DNA from 2 places in the Saccharopolyspora sp. NPDC003752 genome. Region 1 is predicted to be linked to the other one. Evidence: riboswitches for the same ligand, from Rfam matches in the RefSeq annotation. Region 1 holds a riboswitch; the other holds the start of a gene.
The links. A riboswitch is a leader RNA that binds a small molecule or an ion and turns the genes downstream of it on or off. The one in region 1 is predicted to bind glycine.
Positions count from the first base shown of each region.

Region 2: linked by a shared signal. The riboswitch ahead of gcvT (glycine cleavage system aminomethyltransferase GcvT) and the one ahead of gcvH (glycine cleavage system protein GcvH) in region 1 are both predicted to bind glycine.

Region 1 covers NZ_JBSGJZ010000024.1:76,250-79,644, reverse strand. The annotation lists gene ACWEV3_RS27640 (PucR family transcriptional regulator) at 1-1,501, opposite strand, end outside; glycine riboswitch at 1,614-1,718, shown strand; glycine riboswitch at 1,719-1,818, shown strand; gene gcvH (glycine cleavage system protein GcvH) at 1,865-2,236, shown strand; gene ACWEV3_RS27630 (L-serine ammonia-lyase) at 2,267-3,395, shown strand, end outside.
Region 2 covers NZ_JBSGJZ010000030.1:93,274-96,668, reverse strand. The annotation lists gene glyA (serine hydroxymethyltransferase) at 1-65, opposite strand, end outside; gene gcvT (glycine cleavage system aminomethyltransferase GcvT) at 91-1,194, opposite strand; glycine riboswitch at 1,310-1,410, opposite strand; glycine riboswitch at 1,411-1,510, opposite strand; gene ACWEV3_RS31310 (TetR/AcrR family transcriptional regulator) at 1,588-2,214, opposite strand; gene ACWEV3_RS31305 (acyl-CoA dehydrogenase family protein) at 2,316-3,395, shown strand, end outside.

The sequences.
Region 1 (3,395 bases):
CGTTGGGGTTCTCCAGGTCGATGTCCACGAGTTGGGTGAGCCGCTTCATCCGGTAGCGGAAGGTGTTCGGGTGCACGCGCAGCTCCCGGCTCGCCTGCCGCGGGTCGCCCGGGTGGCGCAGCCACGCGTGGAGGGTTGCCAGGTATTCGGTGCCCTGCGTTCGGTCGTGCTCGCGCAGCACCGGCAGCGGGCCCAGGGAGCCGACGCCCGCGTCGGTCGACGCGCCGGCCATCCGGCTGAGCACCACCAGGGGCCAGTTGTCCTCGTACACCGCCACCCGGTCGCGTAACTGGCCGGTGCGCAGCAGGCCGACCAGCTCCTCGGCCTGCGCGCGCGACTGGGGGAGGTCGGCGACCGCCACCGCATTGCCCACCGCGATCAGCGGGCGCGGCGAAGCGTCGTGGGACACGAGCGCTTCCCGCAGGTCCGGCCAGCCGCCCGCGCCCGCCCGGTCCGGCACCAGGGCGTAGAGCATGGTGCCGATCTCGGTGACCAGCGGGCGCCGTCCGATCCCGCGCGTGATCCACTCCCACATCGCCAGCCGGTGCCCCTCCGCTGGCCCGGCGGACGACGGCATTTCGATCGCGACGACCCGATGCGCCTCGTTGGGCACCGCCAGCTCGTTCACGGCCACCCGCCAGCCCTCGCCCCCCTCCAGCAGCAGCCGCACCTGCTCGGCGGACCGGCGGCGCTCCGCGTCCGCCACCGCCCGCCACCGCAGCAGTTGCAGCGCGACCAGCGGGGCGGTGTCGGCGAACGCGGTGGACCGCTCCTCGGAGACCTCGCCGGGCACCACGGCCCACATCGAACCGAGCAGCTCGCCGCCCATCCGGATCGGCACCACCAGGCGGGGCAGGGTGCCGTCCTGCTGGGCGGGCACGAAGATCGCCGAACTGCCCTTGCTGAGCTGGCGGAACGTGCCGCGGGCCCGGAACTTGGCGAGCACCTCGTCGGGCTGCTTCCGGCCCATGATGGTCGACACCCGCGCCGGGTCGGTCAGGTCCTGCCGGGCGGAGTAGGCCAGGACCTGGGAGTGCGCGTCCTCGATCGTGACCGGCGCGTCCACCACGTCGGCGACCGCGTCGGCGAGGCGGAACAGGTCGCCGACCCCGGTGCCGCGCGCGTCGGCCTCCTCGATGCCGGTCCCGCCCAGCGCCGCCCGGATCAGCCACACCAACTGCGCCCAACCGGTACCCGGCCGGACTTCCACCAGGGCCACCCCGGCTTCCTCGGCCGCCGCGGCCACCGCGTCGTCCACCGAGATCGGCGGCTTGAGCAGCACCGCTGCCGCGCCCTGCGCGCCGCAGGCCCTCGCCAGCCGCTTCGCCTGCTCGCGATCCGCGACTGCCACGCCCAGCACGAGGTCGCCGCCCGCCGCGGTCGGCGGCTCATCGGGTTCGGCGATGACGACGTCTCCCACGCAGACCGTCGGCTCCGGGCTGACCACTGTGCGCAGCAGCGTGGGGCCGACCCGTTCGACCAGCGCCCGGATGTCCAGCATCACCGGCCTCCTGAGTGCTTCGGGCCGCTGCCAGTCAGGTGGGGGAGGGCATTGACACCAGGGCTGGCCCGTTTATCGTTGCTGAGCACATCGACAATCGCATACCGGCCGTCGACCCCGTGCGGGAGAGACCTTGAGGGCTCACACCGAGCCGTCAGGGCGCCGAAGGAGCAAGACTCCCCACAAACTCTCAGGCACCCATGACCGTTCGGGCGAGGCAACTCTGGAAAGCGCGCGTCATCCGTGACGCTCCACCCACGGTGCAAGCCGCGAGAAACCGCGGCGAAGCTCTCAGGTTCCGAAACAGAGGGGGAGGCCCAGCCCCGGGCATCCCTGCCCCCGAAAGCCTTGGAGCCTCCCGACATGTCCCTGCCTGCGAACCTGCGCTACACCGAAGAGCACGAGTGGATCGAGGACCGCGACGAGCTGGTCCGGATCGGCATCACCCAGCACGCCGCGGACGCGCTCGGCGACATCGTCTTCGTGCAACTGCCCGAGGTGGGGGAGCAGATCGAGGCGGGCCAGGCCTGCGGCGAGCTGGAGTCCACGAAGTCCGTCAGCGACCTGTTCGCGCCGGTCACCGGCGAGGTCGTGGCGATCAACGAGTCCGTCGTGGACGATCCGGCGCTGGTCAACTCCGAGCCCTACGGCGAGGGCTGGCTGCTGGAGGTGCGCACCTCCGACACCGGTGCCCTGCTCACCGCCGAGCAGTACGCCGCGGTGATCGCGGAGTAGCGGGGAATAGGCGAGGGGAGGAGACGGTCAATGGCGATCAGCGTCTTCGACCTGTTCTCGGTCGGTATCGGGCCCTCCAGTTCGCACACGGTCGGCCCGATGCGCGCGGCCCGGCTGTTCGTGCAGCGGTTGCACGGCGAGGGCCGGTTGCCGCAGGTCAAGCGGATCAAGGCGGAACTGTTCGGGTCGCTCGGCGCGACCGGGCACGGGCACGGCAGCCCGAAGGCGGTGCTGCTCGGTCTCGAGGGGCACAGCCCGGAGACCGTCGACCCGGCGGCGGTGGAGGGCCGGGTCGCCGAGATCCGGGAGACCGGGCGGCTGCGGCTCGACGGCGTGCAGGAGATCCGGTTCACCGTGGACCGCGACCTGGTGATGCACCGGCGCAAGTCGCTGCCGCTGCACCCCAACGGCATGCGGTTCACCGCGACCGGCACCGACGGGGTCGAGCTGGAGAGCGCGGTCTACTACTCGGTCGGCGGCGGTTTTGTCGTCGACGAGGACGCCACCGGCACCGATCGGATCAAGCCCGACGCGACCCCGGTGCGGTACCCGTTCCGGACCGGCGCGGAACTGCTCGCCCGCACCGAGGAGTCCGGGCTGCCGATCAGCGGCGTCATGCTGGCCAACGAGCTGTCCTGGCGCGGCGAGGACGCCGTGCACAAGGAGCTGCTGGGCATCTGGCAGGTCATGCGCGAATGCGTGGACAACGGATGCCGGAACTCCGGCGAACTGCCCGGCGGGCTCAAGGTCCGGCGACGGGCGGCGGAGCTGGCCGCTTCGCTGACCGAGCACGACGATGCGCTGGAGTGGGTGACGCTCTTCGCGCTCGCGGTGAACGAGGAGAACGCGGCCGGCGGGCGCGTGGTGACCGCGCCGACCAACGGCGCGGCCGGGATCGTCCCCGCGGTGCTGCACTACTACATGCGGTTCGTGCCGGGCGCCGACGACGCCGGCGTGGTGCGCTTCCTGCTCGCGGCCGGTGCGGTCGGCGTGCTGTTCAAGGAGAACGCGTCGATCTCCGGTGCCGAGGTCGGCTGCCAGGGCGAGGTCGGGTCCGCGTGCTCGATGGCGGCCGCCGGGCTCGCCGAGGTGCTCGGCGGGACCCCGAGCCAGGTGGAGAACGCCGCGGAGATCGCGATGGAGCACAACCTCGGCCTCA
Region 2 (3,395 bases), on a different contig from region 1:
ACCGCCGCCGCCACCTCGGGGTCCACCGCGGCCAGCTGGTCGTTGAACAGGTCCGGTGTCGACATGGTGTTGCCTCCTGTGTATTTCTCTTCAGGCATTGCGGCGGTAGAACGGCAGCTCGACGACCTGCACCGCGACGGCCTTGCCGCGGATGTCGACCTGCAGCTGCGTGCCGGGTTCGCTGTGGTCGCGGTCCACGTAGGCCATCCCGATCGGGTGGCCGAGCGTCGGGGAGGGGGCGCCGCTGGTCACGACGCCGATCTCGGCGCCGTCGGCGTCCAGCACGCGGTAGCCGTGCCGGGGCGCCCGGCGCTGCTCGGTGCTCAAGCCGACCAGCGTGCGCTCGGTGGGCTTCTCGGCCGCGGCGGCCAGCGCGTCCTTGCCGACGAAGTCGCCGGCCTTGTCCAGCTTGACCACCCGGCCGAGGTTGGCGTGGAAGGGCGTGAGCTCGGCGGACAGCTCGTTGCCGTACAGCGGCATGCCGGCCTCCAGCCGCAGCGTGTCGCGGCAGGACAACCCGGCGGGCTGCAGGCCGTGCTCGGCGCCGGAGGAGGTCAGCGCCTGCCAGACCGCCTCGGCGTCGCCGGGCTCGGTGAACAGCTCGAAGCCGTCCTCGCCGGTGTAACCGGTGCGCGCCAGCAGCACGTCCTTGCCCGCGACCCGGCTGCGGTAGCCCGCGTAGTACTTGACCTCGGCGAGGTCGGTGTCGGTCAGCGGCGCGAGGATCGCGACCGCGTTCGGGCCCTGCACCGCGATCAGCGCGTAGTCATCGGAGACGTCCTGGTGCTCGGCGTCGAAGCCGCCGATGCGCTCGGCCAGCTCGGCGGAGACCACGGCGGCGTTCGCCGCGTTGGCCACCACCAGGAACTCCTCGTCGCCGAGCCGGTAGACGATCAGGTCGTCGAGCACGCCGCCGGCGGCGTTGCAGATCATCGTGTAGCGGGCGCGGCCGGGCTTGATCGCGGACGCGTTGGCGACCAGCGCGTAGTCCAGCGCCTCGGCGGCCTGCGGCCCGCTGATCCGGATCTCACCCATGTGGGTCAGGTCGAACAGGCCGGCGCCGGTGCGCACCGCGTTGTGCTCGGCGGTGTCGCCCGAGTAGCGCAGCGGCATCCGCCAGCCGGCGAATTCGGTGAACGTCGCCCCGAGGGCTTCGTGCACGTGGTGCAAGGGCGTCTGTCGTGGCGACGACATGGTGAGACTCCTCCTGGTGGGCGCCGGTCGGCAGTCGAGGGCCGGTCAGCTCACTGAGCCCAACCTTATCGGGGATGCCTCGACCTCGACCTGCGCGGGCTTGCGCTGGTCGGGCGGTCTCCCCGGAGTCATTGGCCTGAGAGTTTCGCCGCCCGCGAGGGGGCGGCTTGCACCGTGGGCGAGAAGCGGGCGCTTCTGCTTTTCTCCGTGTTCGCCTGGTGCCGTGCGGTGCCGGTGCCTGAGAGTTTGCTGGGGAGAATTGCTCCTTCGGCGCTCCGGTCCCGGAACGGGCCGGAGTCTCTCCCGCACGACGTCGTGGGCGCGGTATTCGGTTGTGTGAACGCCGACGCTACGAACCGGCGTGACCCACGTCAACCGGGCGGGTGAGTGATCTCAGGCGGGGAGCTCGCCGTACTGCTTCTCCAGGCCGTCGACCAGGGCGGCCAGGGCCAGCTCGAAGCTGTCGGCGTCGATCTCCGCCGCGTGCTCGCGGAGCAGGTGGGCCTTGTTCAGGTGCGGGAAGCGGTCGCCGTAGAGCGCCGCGTCGTCCGGGAAGCCGCCGCTGAAGGAGCCCATCGCCGAGCCCACCACCAGGTACTTCGTCGAGGCGCCGATCATCGTGGCGTAGCGCTGCGGCCAGCCCGCCCTGGTCAGGCCGCCGTGCACCGCGTCTGCCCGGCGCAGCGCGTTCTCCCGGCGGGCCGGGCCGTAGGCCAGGAACGGGACCAGGTTCGGGTGGGCGATCAGGGCGGCCCGGTAGGAGCGCGCCCAGGTGCGCAGGCCGGTCGTCCAGTCCGCGTCGAAGCCGGAGACGTCGACCGCGGCCATCACGTCGTCGGCGATCTCGTGCAGCAGCTCGTCCTTGGTCGACACGTGGTTGTACAGCGACGCCGCGCGGACGCCGAGCCGTTCGGCCAGCCGCCGCATGGACAGCGCTTCGAGGCCGTCGGCGTCGATGATCTCCAGGCCGATCCGCCGGATGCGTTCCGGCGACAGCCGGGGGGTGGTCGGTCTGGGCACGTCTTCTCCTCGTCGGATCCCTTGCGGCGCTCGCCGGGACCGCCTTAGGCTGCCACAAAACTAACGACGTTAGTTAGCTGGCCGCAGGAAAGGATCCGGCGATGGTCGACTTCTCGCTGTCCGACACAGAACGCGACATCCGCGACTGGGTGCGCAACTTCGTCCAGCGCGAACTGGTGCCGCTGGAACAGGAGGTGCTGCGCCGCGAGCGCGCCGGGGAACGCGGCCTGACCAAGGACGAGCAGCGGGAACTGCAGGACAAGGCGAAGCAGGCCGGGTTCTGGGGCGTGCAGACGCCCGAGGAGTACGGCGGCATGGGCCTGTCGGCGGTGATGACGGCGCTCATCGAGGTCGAGCTCGGCCGCACCTTCGTGCCGTTCCGCTTCGGCGGCTACGCCGACAACATCCTGTACTACGCCAACGACGACCAGAAGGAGCGCTACCTGCTCCCGACGATCGAGGGCACCCGCAAGTCGTGCTTCGCGATCACCGAGCCCGGCGCCGGCTCGGACGCCAAGAACCTGCGCACCACCGCCGTCAAGGACGGCGACGAGTGGGTCATCAACGGCGAGAAGACCTTCATCACCGGCGGCATCGACGCCGACTTCGTGATGGTCTTCGCCGTCACCGACCGGGAGAAGGGCGCAGGCGGCGGCGTCACCTGCTTCCTGGCCGACCGCGACGCGGGCTGGAAGTCCGAGCCGATCGACATCATGGGCCCGTGGGAGCGGCAGCCCGCCGCGCTGGTGTTCGACAACGTGCGGGTCCCGGAGCACAACGTGCTCGGCGAGGTCGGCCAGGGCTTCAAGCTCGCCATGCAGTGGATCGGCCGCGGCCGCTACCTGCTGCCCGCGCACGCCCTCGGCGCCTGCGAGCGGCTCGTCGAGATGGGCATGGAATACGCCAAGACCCGCGAGACCTTCGGCAAGCCGATCGCCGAGCGCCAGGCCATCCAGTGGATGATCGCCGACTCCGCGGTGGAGATCGAGGCGCTGCGCTGGCTCGTGCTGCAGGCGGCCTGGCAGGTCGACCAGGGCATGGACTCCCGCCACGCGCAGTCGGTGGCCAAGCTCTTCGGCGCCACCCGCGCCAACGAGATCGTGGACCGCGTCCTGCAGATGCACGGCGGCATGGGCTACACCAAGGAGCTGCCGGTCGAGCGCTGGTACCGCGACCTGCGG